DNA from 2 places in the Streptomyces sp. NPDC021100 genome. Region 2 is predicted to be linked to the other one. Evidence: riboswitches for the same ligand, from Rfam matches in the RefSeq annotation. Region 2 holds a riboswitch; the other holds the start of a gene.
What was found. A riboswitch is a leader RNA that binds a small molecule or an ion and turns the genes downstream of it on or off. The one in region 2 is predicted to bind glycine.
Positions count from the first base shown of each region.

Region 1: another riboswitch for glycine. It lies ahead of gcvT (glycine cleavage system aminomethyltransferase GcvT); the one in region 2 lies ahead of gcvP (aminomethyl-transferring glycine dehydrogenase).

Region 1 is NZ_JBIRQH010000001.1:231,770-238,893, reverse strand. It holds gene ACH4PU_RS01130 (hypothetical protein) at 1-15, shown strand, start outside; gene ACH4PU_RS01125 (L-serine ammonia-lyase) at 68-1,450, opposite strand; gene glyA (serine hydroxymethyltransferase) at 1,578-2,840, opposite strand; gene gcvH (glycine cleavage system protein GcvH) at 2,896-3,273, opposite strand; gene gcvT (glycine cleavage system aminomethyltransferase GcvT) at 3,360-4,511, opposite strand; glycine riboswitch at 4,673-4,791, opposite strand; gene ACH4PU_RS01105 (AAA family ATPase) at 5,085-5,972, shown strand; gene ACH4PU_RS01100 (enhanced serine sensitivity protein SseB) at 5,969-6,748, shown strand; gene ACH4PU_RS01095 (enhanced serine sensitivity protein SseB C-terminal domain-containing protein) at 6,874-7,124, shown strand, end outside.
Region 2 is NZ_JBIRQH010000030.1:74,111-81,234, reverse strand. It holds gene ACH4PU_RS34035 (FHA domain-containing protein) at 1-376, shown strand, start outside; gene ACH4PU_RS34030 (MerR family transcriptional regulator) at 450-1,232, shown strand; gene ACH4PU_RS34025 (bifunctional nuclease family protein) at 1,310-1,783, shown strand; gene ACH4PU_RS34020 (MerR family transcriptional regulator) at 1,985-2,719, shown strand; gene ACH4PU_RS34015 (DNA polymerase IV) at 2,855-4,282, shown strand; gene ACH4PU_RS34010 (PRC-barrel domain-containing protein) at 4,557-4,925, opposite strand; glycine riboswitch at 5,117-5,238, shown strand; gene gcvP (aminomethyl-transferring glycine dehydrogenase) at 5,429-7,124, shown strand, end outside.

The sequences.
Region 1 (7,124 bases), on a different contig from region 2:
CGGGCGCACGCCTGAACGGCGAGGCCCCGCCCGGGAGCCCGGGCGGGGCGCTCGCGAGGTCAGGGGCTCAGCACTCGATGACGTTGACCGCCAGCCCGCCCCGGGCCGTCTCCTTGTACTTGACCTTCATGTCGGCGCCGGTCTCCTTCATGGTCTTGATGACCTTGTCGAGGGAGACGTGGTGCCGGCCGTCGCCGCGCAGGGCCATGCGGGCCGCCGTGACGGCCTTCGCCGCGGCCATGCCGTTGCGCTCGATGCAGGGGATCTGGACCAGGCCGCCGACCGGGTCGCAGGTGAGGCCGAGGTTGTGCTCCATGCCGATCTCGGCCGCGTTCTCGACCTGCTCGGGGGAGCCGCCCATGACCTCGGCGAGGCCGCCGGAGGCCATGGAGCAGGCCGAGCCGACCTCGCCCTGGCAGCCGACCTCGGCGCCGGAGATGGAGGCGTTCTCCTTGAAGAGCATGCCGATCGCGCCCGCGGCGAGCAGGAAGCGGACGACGCCCTCCTCGTCCGCGCCGGGCACGAAGTTCATGTAGTAGTGCAGGACCGCCGGGATGATGCCGGCGGCGCCGTTGGTGGGGGCGGTGACGACGCGGCCGCCGGCCGCGTTCTCCTCGTTGACCGCCATCGCGTAGACGGTGATCCACTCCATCGCGCGGGCCTGCGGGTCGCCCTCGGCGCGCAGCTGGCGGGCGGTGCTGGCGGCGCGGCGGCGGACCTTGAGGCCGCCGGGGAGGATGCCCTCGCGGGACATGCCGCGGCTGACGCACGCCTGCATGACGCGCCAGATCTCCAGCAGGCCGGCCCGGATCTCGTCCTCGGTGCGCCAGGCCTTCTCGTTCTCCATCATCATCGCGGAGATCGACAGGCCGGACTCGCGGGACATCCGCAGCAGCTCGTCGCCGGTGCGGAAGGGGAACTTCAGGACGGTGTCGTCGGGGACGATCCGGTCCGCGCCGACCGCGTCCTCGTCCACCACGAAGCCGCCGCCGACCGAGTAGTAGGTCTTCTCCAGCAGGGGCGCGCCGCTCTCGTCGTAGGCGAAGAGGGTCATGCCGTTGGCGTGGTACGGCAGGGCGCGGCGGCGGTGCAGGATCAGCTGGGTGGAGGCGTCGAAGTCGATCTCGTGGGCCGAGCCGATCTCGGTGCCGAGGAGGCGCAGGCGCTTGGTGGTGCGGATGCGCTCCACCTCGTCATCGGCGATCTCGACGTCGACGGTGCGCGGCGAGTGGCCCTCCAGGCCGAGCAGGACGGCCTTGGGCGTCCCGTGGCCGTGCCCGGTGGCGCCGAGGGAGCCGAAGAGCTCCGCGCGCACCGAGGCGGTCTGGGCGAGCAGGCCGTCCTTCTTCAGGCGGCCCACGAACATCCGGGCGGCGCGCATCGGGCCGACCGTGTGGGAGCTGGACGGGCCTATGCCGATCGAGAAGAGATCGAAGACGGAGATGGCCACGGTGGCAGCTCCTTGGGTCGGGGGTGGTACAAGAATTGGTACAGCGGTACGACGTGGTGCGGGGCACCGCGCTCACCACCAGTGTGCGCGATGCCCCGTACATCCCGGTAAAACCGGAGGTCCGGTCCTACTTCAGGCCGGGGTACAGCGGGTGCTTGTCCGCCAGCGCGGTGACGCGGGCGCGCAGCGCCGGGGCGTCGTACTCGGGCTTCAGGGCCTCCGCGATGACGTCCGCGACCTCGCGGAAGTCCTCGGTGGTGAAGCCGCGGGTGGCCAGCGCCGGGGTGCCGATCCGCAGGCCCGAGGTGACCATCGGGGGGCGCGGGTCGTTCGGGACGGCGTTGCGGTTGACCGTGATGCCGACCTCGTGGAGGCGGTCCTCGGCCTGCTGGCCGTCCAGCTGGGAGTGGCGCAGGTCGACGAGGACCAGGTGCACGTCCGTGCCGCCGGACAGGACGGAGACGCCGTGCTCCTTGACGTCGTCCTGCACCAGGCGCTCGGCCAGGATCTTCGCGCCCTCCAGCGTGCGCTGCTGGCGCTCCTTGAACTCCTCGCTCGCCGCGACCTTGAAGGAGACCGCCTTGGCCGCGATCACGTGCTCCAGCGGGCCGCCCTGCTGACCGGGGAAGACCGCCGAGTTGATCTTCTTGGCGAGTTCGGCCGTGGAGAGGATCACACCGCCGCGCGGACCGCCGAGGGTCTTGTGCGTGGTGGTGGTGACGACGTGCGCGTGCGGCACCGGGGAGGGGTGCAGCCCGGCGGCGACCAGGCCCGCGAAGTGGGCCATGTCGACCATCAGGTACGCGCCGACCTCGTCGGCGATCCGGCGGAAGGCCGCGAAGTCCAGCTGGCGCGGGTAGGCGGACCAGCCGGCGACGATCAGCTTGGGGCGGTGCTCCTTGGCGAGGCGCTCGACCTCCTCCATGTCGACCAGGTTGGTCTGCTCGTCGACGTGGTAGGCGACCACGTTGTAGAGCTTGCCCGAGAAGTTGATCTTCATGCCGTGGGTCAGGTGCCCGCCGTGGGCGAGGTTCAGACCCAGGATGGTGTCGCCCGGCTTCAGCAGCGCGAACATCGCCGCGGCGTTGGCCTGGGCGCCCGAGTGCGGCTGCACGTTGGCGGCCTCGGCGCCGAACAGCGCCTTGATCCGGTCGATGGCGATCTGCTCGACGACATCGACGTGCTCGCAGCCGCCGTAGTAGCGGCGGCCCGGGTAGCCCTCGGCGTACTTGTTGGTGAGGACCGAGCCCTGGGCCTCCATGACCGCGACCGGAGCGAAGTTCTCCGAGGCGATCATTTCGAGCGTGGACTGCTGACGGTGGAGTTCGGCGTCGACAGCGGCGGCGACGTCGGGGTCGAGCTCATGGAGGGAGCTGTTCAGAAGCGACATGAGTTCTTCCTGGCGGGAGGGGCCGGGAGGGGCCGGGGGAAGGCGGAACGCGGGGTCAGCCGGCGAAGTCCGTGTACGCGTCGGCGGTCAGCAGCTCCGCCGGCTCGTCCGTGATCTTCACCTTGAACAGCCAGCCGCCCTCGAAGGGGGCGGAGTTCACCAGCGAGGGGTCGTCCACGACGTCCTGGTTGGCCTCGACGACCTCGCCCGTGACGGGGGCGAAGAGGTCGCTGACCGACTTGGTGGACTCCAGCTCACCGCAGGTCTCGCCCGCGGTGATGGTGTCGCCGACGGCCGGGAGCTGGGCGTAGACGACGTCACCGAGCGCGTTGGCGGCGAACTCGGTGATACCCACCGTCGCCACACCGTTCTCATCCGTGGCCGACAGCCACTCGTGCTCCTTGGTGTAGCGGAGGTGCTGGGGGTTGCTCATGGGTTGATTCTCCTGTACGCGGGTGGGTGCTCGTGCAAAGGGTCTTGACAGGTGAGACGGAGGACGGCGGGGGACGCCGGGCGGGCTCAGCGCTCCCGCTTGTAGAACGGCAGGGCGACGACCTCGTACGGCTCGTGGCTGCCGCGGATGTCCACCGCGACCCCGGCCGTGCCGGGCGCGGCGTGGGCCGCGTCCACGTAGGCGATGGCGATCGGCTTGCCGAGCGTGGGGGAGGGGGCGCCGGAGGTGACCTCGCCGACGACCGCGCCGGAGGCGGCGTCCACCACCGGGTAGCCGGCCCGCGGCACCCGCCGCCCGGTCGCCACCAGGCCCACCAGCTTGCGCGGCGGGGCGTCCGCGGCGCGCTCGGCGGCGGCCTCCAGCGCCGCGCGGCCGACGAAGTCGCCGGGCTTGTCGAACTTGACGACGCGGCCGAGCCCGGCGTCGAACGGCGTGGTCGCGGTGGTCAGCTCGTGCCCGTACAGCGGCATGCCCGCCTCCAGGCGGAGCGTGTCCCGGCAGGAGAGGCCGCAGGGCACCAGGCCGGCGTCCGCGCCCGCCTCGGTGAGCGCCTGCCACAGCTTCTCCGCGTCGGCGGGGGCGACGAACAGCTCGAAGCCGTCCTCGCCGGTGTAGCCGGTGCGGGCGATCAGCGCCGGGACGCCGGCGACCGTGCCGGGCAGGCCCGCGTAGTACTTCAGGCCGTCCAGGTCGGCGTCGGTGACCGACTTGAGGATGGCGGGGGAGGCCGGGCCCTGGACGGCGAGCAGCGCGTAGTTCTCGCGGTCGTCGCGCACCTCGGTCTCGAAGCCCGCGGCCCGCTCGGTGAGGGCGTCCAGCACCACCTGGGCGTTGGAGGCGTTGGCGACGACCATGTACTCCTCGTCGGCGAGGCGGTAGACGATCAGGTCGTCCAGAATGCCGCCGCGCTCGTCGCAGATCATCGTGTAGCGGGCGCGGCCGGGCTTCAGCGCGGAGAGGTTGCCCACCAGGGCGTGGTCCAGGGCCTGGCCGGCCTGCGGACCCGTAAGGGTGATCTCGCCCATGTGCGAGAGGTCGAACAGACCGGCGCGGGTGCGGACGGCCACGTGCTCGTCGCGCTCGCTCCCGTAGCGGAGGGGCATGTCCCAGCCGGCGAAGTCGGTCATCGTCGCGCCCAGGGCGCGGTGCAGCGCGTCGAGCGCGGTACGACGGGGGGCGGCGGTCTCTGAGGGCTGTGAGGTCTCTGCGGCAGACATGATCAAGGCTCCCGGGCAGCGGTCGCGAGGACGCGGGGACGTCGAAGGACGGCCTCCCCATCTGTCATCGGAACCTGAGAGGTTCACCGGGAGCCCCCGGAGAGGGCACGCGGCTTGCACCTTGGGTGGGACCGCCGGGCGGTCCGCTTTTCAGATCTGCCTCACCCTGCGCGGTACGGGGCCTGAGAGATTCAAGGGAGGAACTTGCTCCTTCGGCGCCCGGCATGCGGCGTGCCGCGGTGCGGCAGGCACATGGCCGGGACTCTCCCGCGCGGATTCGAGCGGCCGGTATGCAGTTGTACGCAGGTGCGCGTGTACGCAGGTGGTCGTGCTCTTGGCGCGCACATCATTGCACGTACGGGCGTGCGATGGACCGTTCGGAGCCCATCGCATTGGATTACTTTTCCTTTACTCCGTCCGTATGCGGGTGGGGTACACCGTGAGCACCGAGCGACGGAGCGGCGGGGCCGCGGTGCGGCGGACGAGGACGGGGGAGCGGTGCGAACGGGCGTCCAGAGGGGGGCGGCGGATGCCGCGCGGACGACACGGACGACGGGGGCCGCCGGGGCGCGGGTGCGTGACCTGCGCGGGGCCGCGCCGCCCAGGGCGGAGCTGCGCTGCCGCGCCGGGGACCTGCTGGTCGTCTCCGGCCTGCCCGGAGCCGGGAAGTCCACCCTGATCCGACGGGCCGTGGCCGCCCTCGACGGCCGGGGCGACCCCGTCCGCAGCGTCGACTCGCAGGACTCCCGGGCCCGCCTGGAGCGCCGGTTGCGCGCGCTGCCCGTACGGCTCCCGTACGGCGCCTACCGCCCCTTCGCGCGCCTCGTGCACTACGCGCACCTGTGGCACGCCCTGCGCTCCGGCGCGAGCCTCGTCGTGCACGACTGCGGACAGCGCGGCTGGGTCCGCCGGCTGCTGGCCCGCGAGGCGCGGCGGCGCGGCACCTCGCTGCACGTCCTGCTGCTCGCCGTCGAGCCCGGGACCGCGCTCGCCGGGCAGCGGGCCCGGGGGCGGACGGTCTCCCGGGCCGCGTTCGGGCGCCACCGCCGCGCCATGGAGCGGCTGATCGCGGCGGCCGAAGCGGGCCGGCCGCCGGCGGGCGCGGCGAGCGTGGTCCTGCTCGACCGCCCGGCCGCGGCGGCGCTGCGGACGATCACCTTCGAGGGGCGGGGCGCGGTGGGAGCGTCCGTGGCTCCCGCCGCGCCGAGGCGGTCCGCGGGCCCGCCCGCATCGGGAGCATCCGCCGCCCCCTCCGCGCCGGCAGCGCCCGCGGCTCCCTCCGCGTCGGGAGCACTCTCCGCCCCCTGCGCCCCGTCCTTTTCGGGACCGCCCACCGCCCCCGCCGTCCCCGTCGCGCGCCGCCCGCCCCGTCCGCCCGCCGTCCCCCTCCCGCCCGCTGACGGAGAGCCGGCCGTTAAGGTGCGGGTGCGAGCGCGACGAGACCGTGGGGAGAACGGATGAGCGGCCCCGAGCTGCACGGCACCGAGCGGGTCCGGGGCGAGGTCCCCGGCTGGCCCGCCAATGAACTGGAGGAGACCCTCGCCGCCTGCGCGGGCGTCCCCGGCACCGGCGAGCGGGTCGTCGAGGTGCTCGGCCGCAGCGAGGTCTGGATACCCCTGCCCAAGGGCGGCGGCCCCGACAGCCGCGACCTCGACCTGCCCACCATCGAGCTCGGCGGCGCCGCGTTCGTGCCGGTGTTCAGCTCCGAGGAGCAGTTCCGCCGCGTCGTCGGCGACCACATGGCCTACGCGGTCGCCCCCGCCGTGGAGTTCGCCCGCGGTCTGCCCCCGCAGGTCGGCCTGGTCGTCAACCCGGAGGGCACGGTCGGTGCGCCGCTGCCGCCCGCCGCCGTCGCCGAGCTCTGCCGGGCGGGCCGGCTGCGGCTGGAGGGCGAGCCCACCGGTGGCCGGGTGCGGCTGCACGAGCCCGACTGGCAGGACGAGCCCACGGCCTTCCTCGCCGCCGCCGGACTGGAGTTCACCGCCGCCCGCGCCGTGCGCACCGCCCGCCGCGCCCTGGCCAGCGTCGAGGGCGGGCCGCCGGAGCTGTTCGTCGGCGTGGAGCTCGACCTCCCCGACGACGACAGCCGCGCCGCCGCCGTGGACGCGCTGGGCCGCGCCCTGGGCTCCGCCCCCGTCCCCTGGCCGGTCCGCACGGTCTTCCTCGACGTCACCCGCGACCCGGTCGCCGACTGGATGCGGGACCGCGTCGCACCGTTCTACGACCGTGACCGGTGACTGCTCCCCTGCATGCCGCCCCGGCCTCGTAAGCTGGTTGGACGACCGTACGGGAGGCGCGACCGCGCCGTGAGGCAGGGGGCGGACGCGACGCGAGCGTCCGCCGTGAGAAGGGGCGGGATCAGGTGAGCGCGGGCGCGGAGAGCGGCGTGGAGCAGGTGCTGCGCCAAGTGGCGCCCGGGCGGTACGACGTCTACGAGTCGCTGCTGCACGCCGTCGCCGACGGCCGGCTGTGGATGCTGCTCTGGCACGGCCGGCCCGGCTCGCCCGACGCCCAGTACGGGAACATGGAGGTCGACGGCCTCGGCTACGCCCCCTGCGTCACCTCCGAGCGCGAGCTCGCCGCCAGCGGCTGGAACCGTGCCCACGAGGTCGT
Region 2 (7,124 bases):
GACCACCGGCCAGACGGCCATCCCGTCGCTCTCCCCGGAGGCCCAGGCCGCCGTGGAGGCGCTGCCGCTGGGTTCGGCGCTGCTGGTCGTCCGGCGCGGTCCGAACTCGGGCAGCCGCTTCCTGCTGGACGGCGAGGTGACCACGGCGGGCCGCCACCCGCAGAGCGACATCTTCCTCGACGACGTCACGGTCTCGCGCCGCCACGTGGAGTTCCGGCGGGGGCAGGACGGCGGCTTCAGCGTCACGGACGTCGGCAGCCTCAACGGCACGTACGTGAACCGGGAGCAGATCGACTCGGTGGTGCTGTCGAACGGCGACGAGGTGCAGATCGGCAAGTACCGCCTGGTCTTCTTCGGCAGCCAGCGGGCCATCTGACCCCTCCCGGACGTGGTCCGGGAGGCCGGCCGCCCGGGAGACAGCCGCCGGGAGGACAGCAAGGGATAGGGCCATGCTTCAGACACCGTCGGGCGGTGCCGGCTCCTCTGGCACCGTCGGTGCGGAGGGCCGGCTGGTGAGCATCGGAACGGTGCTCAACCTGCTGCGCGAGGAGTTCCCCGAGGTCACCATCTCCAAGATCCGTTTCCTGGAGGCGGAGGGCCTGGTCGAACCGCAGCGCACGCCGTCCGGTTACCGCAAGTTCAGTACGGCGGACGTGGAGCGGCTCGCCCAGGTGCTGCGGATGCAGCGCGACCACTACCTGCCGCTGAAGGTCATCCGCGAGCACCTGGACGCGCTGGCCCGCGGCGAGCGGATCCCGCTGCCCGCCCCCGGGCAGCCCCGGGACGGCCTCGACCTCGGGGAGCTCGTCGAAGGGCCCGAGGATCCGGTGGAGGCCGCACCCGAGCCCGTTCCCGTGGGGCCCGGAGGGCGGATCGGCCGCGCCGAGCTGCTGGAGCTCACCGGGGTCACCGAGGGTGAGCTCGTGGAATGGGAGTCGTACGGGCTGGTCGTCCCCCACCCGGACGGCGGATTCGGCGCCGACTCCGTGGCCGTCGCCCGCCTCGTCGCCGACCTGGGACGATTCGGGCTGGAGCCGCGGCACCTACGGGCCGTGAAGGCCGCGGCGGACCGCGAGGCGGGTCTGGTCGAACAGGTGGTCGCACCCCTGCGCAGGCATCGCAACCCGCAGACCAGGGCCCATGCCGAGGCCACCGCCCGGGAGCTCGCCGGGCTGTCCGTCCGGCTGCACGCGGCGCTGGTGCGCTCGGCGCTCCAGCCGCGCGGACAATGACCGCCCGGGCGGTGCGGACAGTGACCGAAGGCGGCCCCGACTACCCAAACCGGCCGAGCACGTCCTAGGGTTGCTGTGTGAACGAGCTCGATGTCGTGGGTGTCCGGGTGGAAATGCCCTCCAACCAACCGATCGTGCTCCTGCGCGAAGTGGGAGGCGACCGCTACCTCCCCATCTGGATCGGACCGGGGGAGGCGACGGCGATCGCCTTCGCCCAGCAGGGGATGGCTCCGGCCCGACCGCTGACCCACGACCTGTTCAAGGACGTGCTGGAGGCGGTGGGGCAGCAGCTCGCGGAGGTCCGCATCACGGACCTGCGCGAAGGCGTGTTCTACGCGGAGCTGGTCTTCGCCAGCGGAGTCGAGGTCAGCGCCAGGCCGTCCGACGCCATAGCGCTGGCCCTGCGCACCGGAACGCCGATCTACGGCAGTGACGGGGTGCTGGACGACGCGGGGATCGCCATCCCGGACGAGCAGGAGGACGAGGTGGAGAAGTTCCGCGAGTTCCTCGACCAGATCTCGCCGGAGGACTTCGGTACCAACAGCCAGTGAGGCGGCCGGCGGGCCCCTTTCGGCAGGCTCACCAGGGCGTGCCCGGGGCCGCGGCAGGGTATTCGAGTAGCCTTTCCCCCGCGGGGACACGTAAAACCACTCTCAGGGTGATTATCACTCGGCGTGCCGAGTGTGGCGATCGTTGACGCACCCCGAGCGACTGCCTACCGTCGAGAAGGCAGGTCAAGGACGGAGGTCGGCGTGAGAAGCACGGGCGACGGTACAGCGGTCGGCAGTCCGTATCCGCTGCACGGGGGATCGGTCGAACCGGTGACCCTCCCTCATAGCCTGAACGGTGCGGGCGGTACCCCCGCCCACGGCCTGAGCGGCGTGGGAACAGCGGGGAGCACTCCCGTCCCCGGCGCGGCGGTCACCGCTCAGCGGGGGCCCCGGGCCGGCGGCTCGAGAGACGTGGACGGCGAGGGCGGCGCGGCGCCCGCCGCGGAGACCATCGGCTACCGCGGGCCCACCGCCTGCGCGGCGGCCGGCATCACCTACCGGCAGCTCGACTACTGGGCGCGCACGGGGCTCGTGGAGCCGAGCGTCCGGCCCGCGTACGGGTCCGGCAGCCAGCGGCTGTACAGCTTCCGGGACGTCGTCGTCCTCAAGATCGTCAAGCGGCTGCTGGACACCGGTGTCTCGCTGCAGAACATCCGCACCGCCGTCCGGCACCTGCGCTCCCGCGGCATGGCCGACCTCGCGCAGATGACGCTGATGAGCGACGGCGCGACGGTCTACGAGTGCGCGTCCACCGACGAGGTCGTGGGGCTCCTCCAGGGGGGCCAGGGCGTCTTCGGGATCGCCGTCGGGGTGGTCTGGCGGGACGTCGAGAGCGCGCTCGCCCAGCTCCATGGGGAGCGGGTGGACACCGGCGAGACGCTGATCGGCCACAATCCGGCGGACGAGCTGGCGCGGCGGCGCAATCGGGCGGGCTGAGGGCGGCTCCAGGCGGTACGAAGCGGGTTCGGGGTTCCTCCCCGGGCCCGCTTTCGTGTGGGCGTGACGCGGCGCGGGCGGGCTCGTCGTCGCACGTCAGCGCGATTGTCAGTGGTATGCGGGACCATTCGTGGTGTGAGAGGTTCACCGACGATCCTGCATCTCGACATGGACGCCTTCTACGCCTCGGTGGAGCAGGCGGCCAAGCCCAGCCTGCGCGGAAAGCCGGTCGTCGTGGGCGGCATCGGTCCGCGCGGTGTGGTGGCCACCGCGTCGTACGAGGCGCGGGTCTTCGGGGTGCACTCGGCCATGGCCACGGCCCAGGCCCGCCGGCTGTGCCCCAACGCGGCCTATCTGACCCCGCGCTTCAGCCTGTACCAGCAGGTGAGCGGCGTGGTCATGGGGCTGCTGGGCGAGCTGTCGCCGCTGGTGGAGCCGCTCAGTCTCGACGAGGCGTTCGTCGACCTGGAGGCGGGCGGCGTCGAGCCGGACTCTGGGGCCGTACGGGCGGTGGGGGAGCGCCTGCGCAGGGACATCCTGGCGGCGACGGGGGTCAGCGGGTCGGTGGGGCTCGCCGGGTCCAAGATGCTCGCCAAGATCGCCTCCGAGCAGGCGAAGCCGGACGGGCTGGTCGTCATCGAGCCGGGCACGGAGCTGGAGCTGCTGGGGCCCCTGCCGGTGCGGACGATCCCGGGCGTCGGGCCCGCCACCGCCGAGACGCTGCGGCGCGCGGGCATCCACACGGTGGCGGAGACGGCCGAGGCGGGGGAGGCGGAGTTGGTGCGGCTGCTGGGCAAGGCGCACGGGGCCGGGCTCCACGCCCTGGCGACCGGCCATGACGACCGGCCCGTCGTGGCCGAGCGGGACGCGAAGTCCGTTTCCGTGGAGGACACCTTCGCCGAGGACCTGACCGACCGGACGCGTGTGCAGCTGGAGCTCGCTCGCCTCGCCGACCGCTGCGTCCGGCGGCTGCGCGCGGCCGGGCGGTCGGGGCGGACGGTCGTCATCAAGGTGCGGCGGTACGACTTCTCGACGCTGACGCGCTCCGAGACGCTCCGGGGGCCGACGGACGATCCCGCGGTGGTCCGGGAGGCGGCCGCCCGGTTGCTGGAGGGGGTTGATACGACGGCGGGGGTGCGGTTGCTGGGGGTGGGGGTGAGCGGGCTCGCCGATTACACGCAGGAGGATCTGTTCGCGCAGGCGCGGGCCGCTGAGGCCGCGGGGGCGGCCGCGGACGAGGGAGGGCTGACGGATGCCGAGGGGGCGCCCGAGACGAGGGCGGACGACGACGCGTCGCCGGCCCGGCGGTGGCTGCCGGGGCTGGACGTGGTGCATCGGGAGCTCGGGCGGGGGTGGGTGCAGGGGAGCGGGCTCGGGCGGGTCACCGTGCGGTTCGAGGAGCCGTGGTCGGTGGCTCCTGGGCGGGTGCGGACCTTCGCCGTCGACGAGCCCGGGCTGGAGCCTGCCGAGCCGGTGCCGTTGATCCGGCCTTCGGGGGAGGGCGCCTCCCGGGGGCGGGTCGCCGGTGAACCGGCGGAGGGGACGGTTCGGTCGCGGGCTTGAGCGGGTCGGTGTCCTAGTGTGTCGGTCCTGCCCGGCGTGGTGGGGTGCCCCGATCCCGCCCTTTCACCGTTTCTTGCGGGGGCGAGCCCCCGCACCCCCGAAACCGCGCTCCGCGCGGTTGTCCTCAAACGTCGGACGGGCTGGATAGTCAGCCCGTCCGGCGTTTGAGGACGAGCGGCGAAGCCGCGACAAGCGGGGTCTGGGGCGCAGCCCCAGGAAACGGTGAAAGGGCGGGACCGGGGCACCCCACCGCCTCTGCGGGCACCCTCGCGGTTCAGCGGTCGGCGTCCCGCTCCCGCCCGCCCGTCCCGGGCGCCGGCGTGTCCGGGCCCGGCAAGGGCATGCGGTAGTGGTGGTAGAGGCGGAGTTCCTGTTCGGGGGAGAGATGGCGGCCCACTCCCAGGTCGGGGGCGGTTCTGATGAGGGTGCGGTCGTAGGGGATGCGCAGGGACTCGTCGACGACCTCGCTCGGTTCCAGGGGGACGAAGGCGTCGCGGCCGAAGAGGCCGGTGCGTACGGCCGCCCACTCGGGTTCGCCGGTGGCGTCGTCGAGGTAGACCTCGTCCACCGTGCCGATCTTCGCGCCGTCGCGGTCGTACGCTTTACGGCCGATCAGGGTCCGAGGATCGATATCCGACTGCATCTGTCCTCCCGGGAGTCACTTCTGTCCCCTCTCTGTCCCCTGGTTTCCCCGGGAGACCTCTCGCAAAGCCCGGAAAAACCCTCGGGAGGCGAGATAAGCCGCCAATCAGGAGTAATGGGGGAGCCCGCGGAAAAGCACCGGCCGGGAGATCCGTCGTCGGCATCGCCGCTGGTAGGCTGGCGATTGGCTGTGGACCCCGCGCGGGAGAGTCCTCCAGGAGCCGGAGAGGCATCCGCCTCGACGGGTCCGACGGGGGCGCCGAAGGAGCAAATCCTCCCCGGAATCTCTCAGGCACCCGTACCGCGCGGACGAGGTCACTCTGGAAAGCAGGGCGGGCACCGGACCGGGCACCATGCCGAGCCCCTCCTCACCGACGGTGAAAGCCGGGTCGCGTCACCAGGACCCGGTGAAGCTCTCAGGTCGAGATGACAGAGGGGGAGGCCGTCCGGGTACCCGCGCCGTGGTACCCCTCGCAGGTCGCAATGACCAGGAGGCCCCCGCAGATGACCGCCCACCGCATCGCCCTCTCCGACCTGGAGCGCGGCACTCCCTTCGCCGGCCGCCACATAGGCCCCGACAGCGGGGCGCAGGCGAAGATGCTCGCCCATGTCGGCTTCGGCTCGCTGGACGAACTCACCGCCGCCGCCGTGCCGGACGTGATCAAGAGCGCCGAGGCGCTCCGGCTGCCCGCGCCCCGCGGCGAGGCCGAGGTGATCGCCGAGCTGCGCGGTCTCGCGGACCGCAACCAGGTGCTCGTGCCCATGATCGGACTCGGCTACCACGGCACGTTCACCCCGCCGGTGATCCTCCGCAACGTCATGGAGAACCCGGCCTGGTACACGGCGTACACCCCGTACCAGCCGGAGATCTCCCAGGGCCGCCTGGAGGCCCTGCTCAACTTCCAGACCGTCGTCGCCGACCTCACCGGGCTGCCCACCTCCGGCGCGTCCCTGCTCGACGAGGGCACCGCCGCCGCCGAGGCGATGGCGCTCTCGCGGCGCGTGGGCAAGGTCAAGGACGGGGTGTTCCTCGTCGACGCCGACGCCCTGCCGCAGACCGTGGCCGTCATCGAGACCCGCGCCGAGCCGACCGGCGTCGAGGTCGTCGTCGCCGACCTCTCCGCCGGCATCCCGGACGAGATCGCCGAGCGCGGCGTCTTCGGCGTGCTGCTCCAGTACCCGGGCGCCTCCGGTGCCGTCCGCGACCTGCGGCCGGTCATCGAGCGGGCGCACGAGCTGGGTGCGATCGTCACCGTCGCCGCCGACCTGCTGGCGCTGACGCTGCTCACCCCGCCCGGCGAGCTGGGCGCCGACATCGCCGTCGGCACCAGCCAGCGGTTCGGCGTGCCGATGGGCTTCGGCGGGCCGCACGCCGGTTACATGGCCGTCCGCGAGCAGTTCGCGCGCAGCCTGCCCGGCCGCCTCGTCGGCGTCTCCGTCGACGCGGACGGCGACAAGGCGTACCGCCTGGCCCTCCAGACCCGCGAGCAGCACATCCGCCGCGAGAAGGCCACCAGCAACATCTGCACCGCGCAGGTGCTCCTCGCCGTCATGGCCGGGATGTACGCCGTGTACCACGGGCCCGACGGGCTCACCGGCATCGCCCGCCGTGTGCACCGGTACGCCACGCTGCTCGCCGAGGGCCTGCGGGCCGGCGGCGTCGAGGTCGTGCACGGCGCGTACTTCGACACCGTCACCGCGCGGGTGCCGGGCCGGGCGGACGAGATCGTCGCCGCCGCCCTGGAGCAGGGCGTCAACCTGCGCCGGACGGACGCCGACACCGTCGGCATCGCCTGCGACGAGACCACCACCCGCGAGCACCTGGCCGCCGTCTGGGCCGCGTTCGGGGTGACCGCCGACGTCGAGGCGCTGGACGCCGGCACCGCCGACGCGCTCCCCGAGGGGCTGCTGCGAGGCTCCGGCTTCCTCGCCCACCCGGTCTTCCACCAGCACCGCTCCGAGACCGCGATGCTGCGCTACCTGCGCCGCCTCGCCGACCGGGACTACGCGCTGGACCGGGGCATGATCCCGCTGGGCTCCTGCACCATGAAGCTCAACGCGACGACCGAGATGGAGCCGGTCACCTGGCCGGAGTTCGGCGCGCTGCACCCGTTCGCCCCGGCGGAGCAGGCCGAGGGCTACCTCACGCTCATCCGCGAGCTGGAGGAGCGGCTGGCCGAGGTCACCGGCTACGACAAGG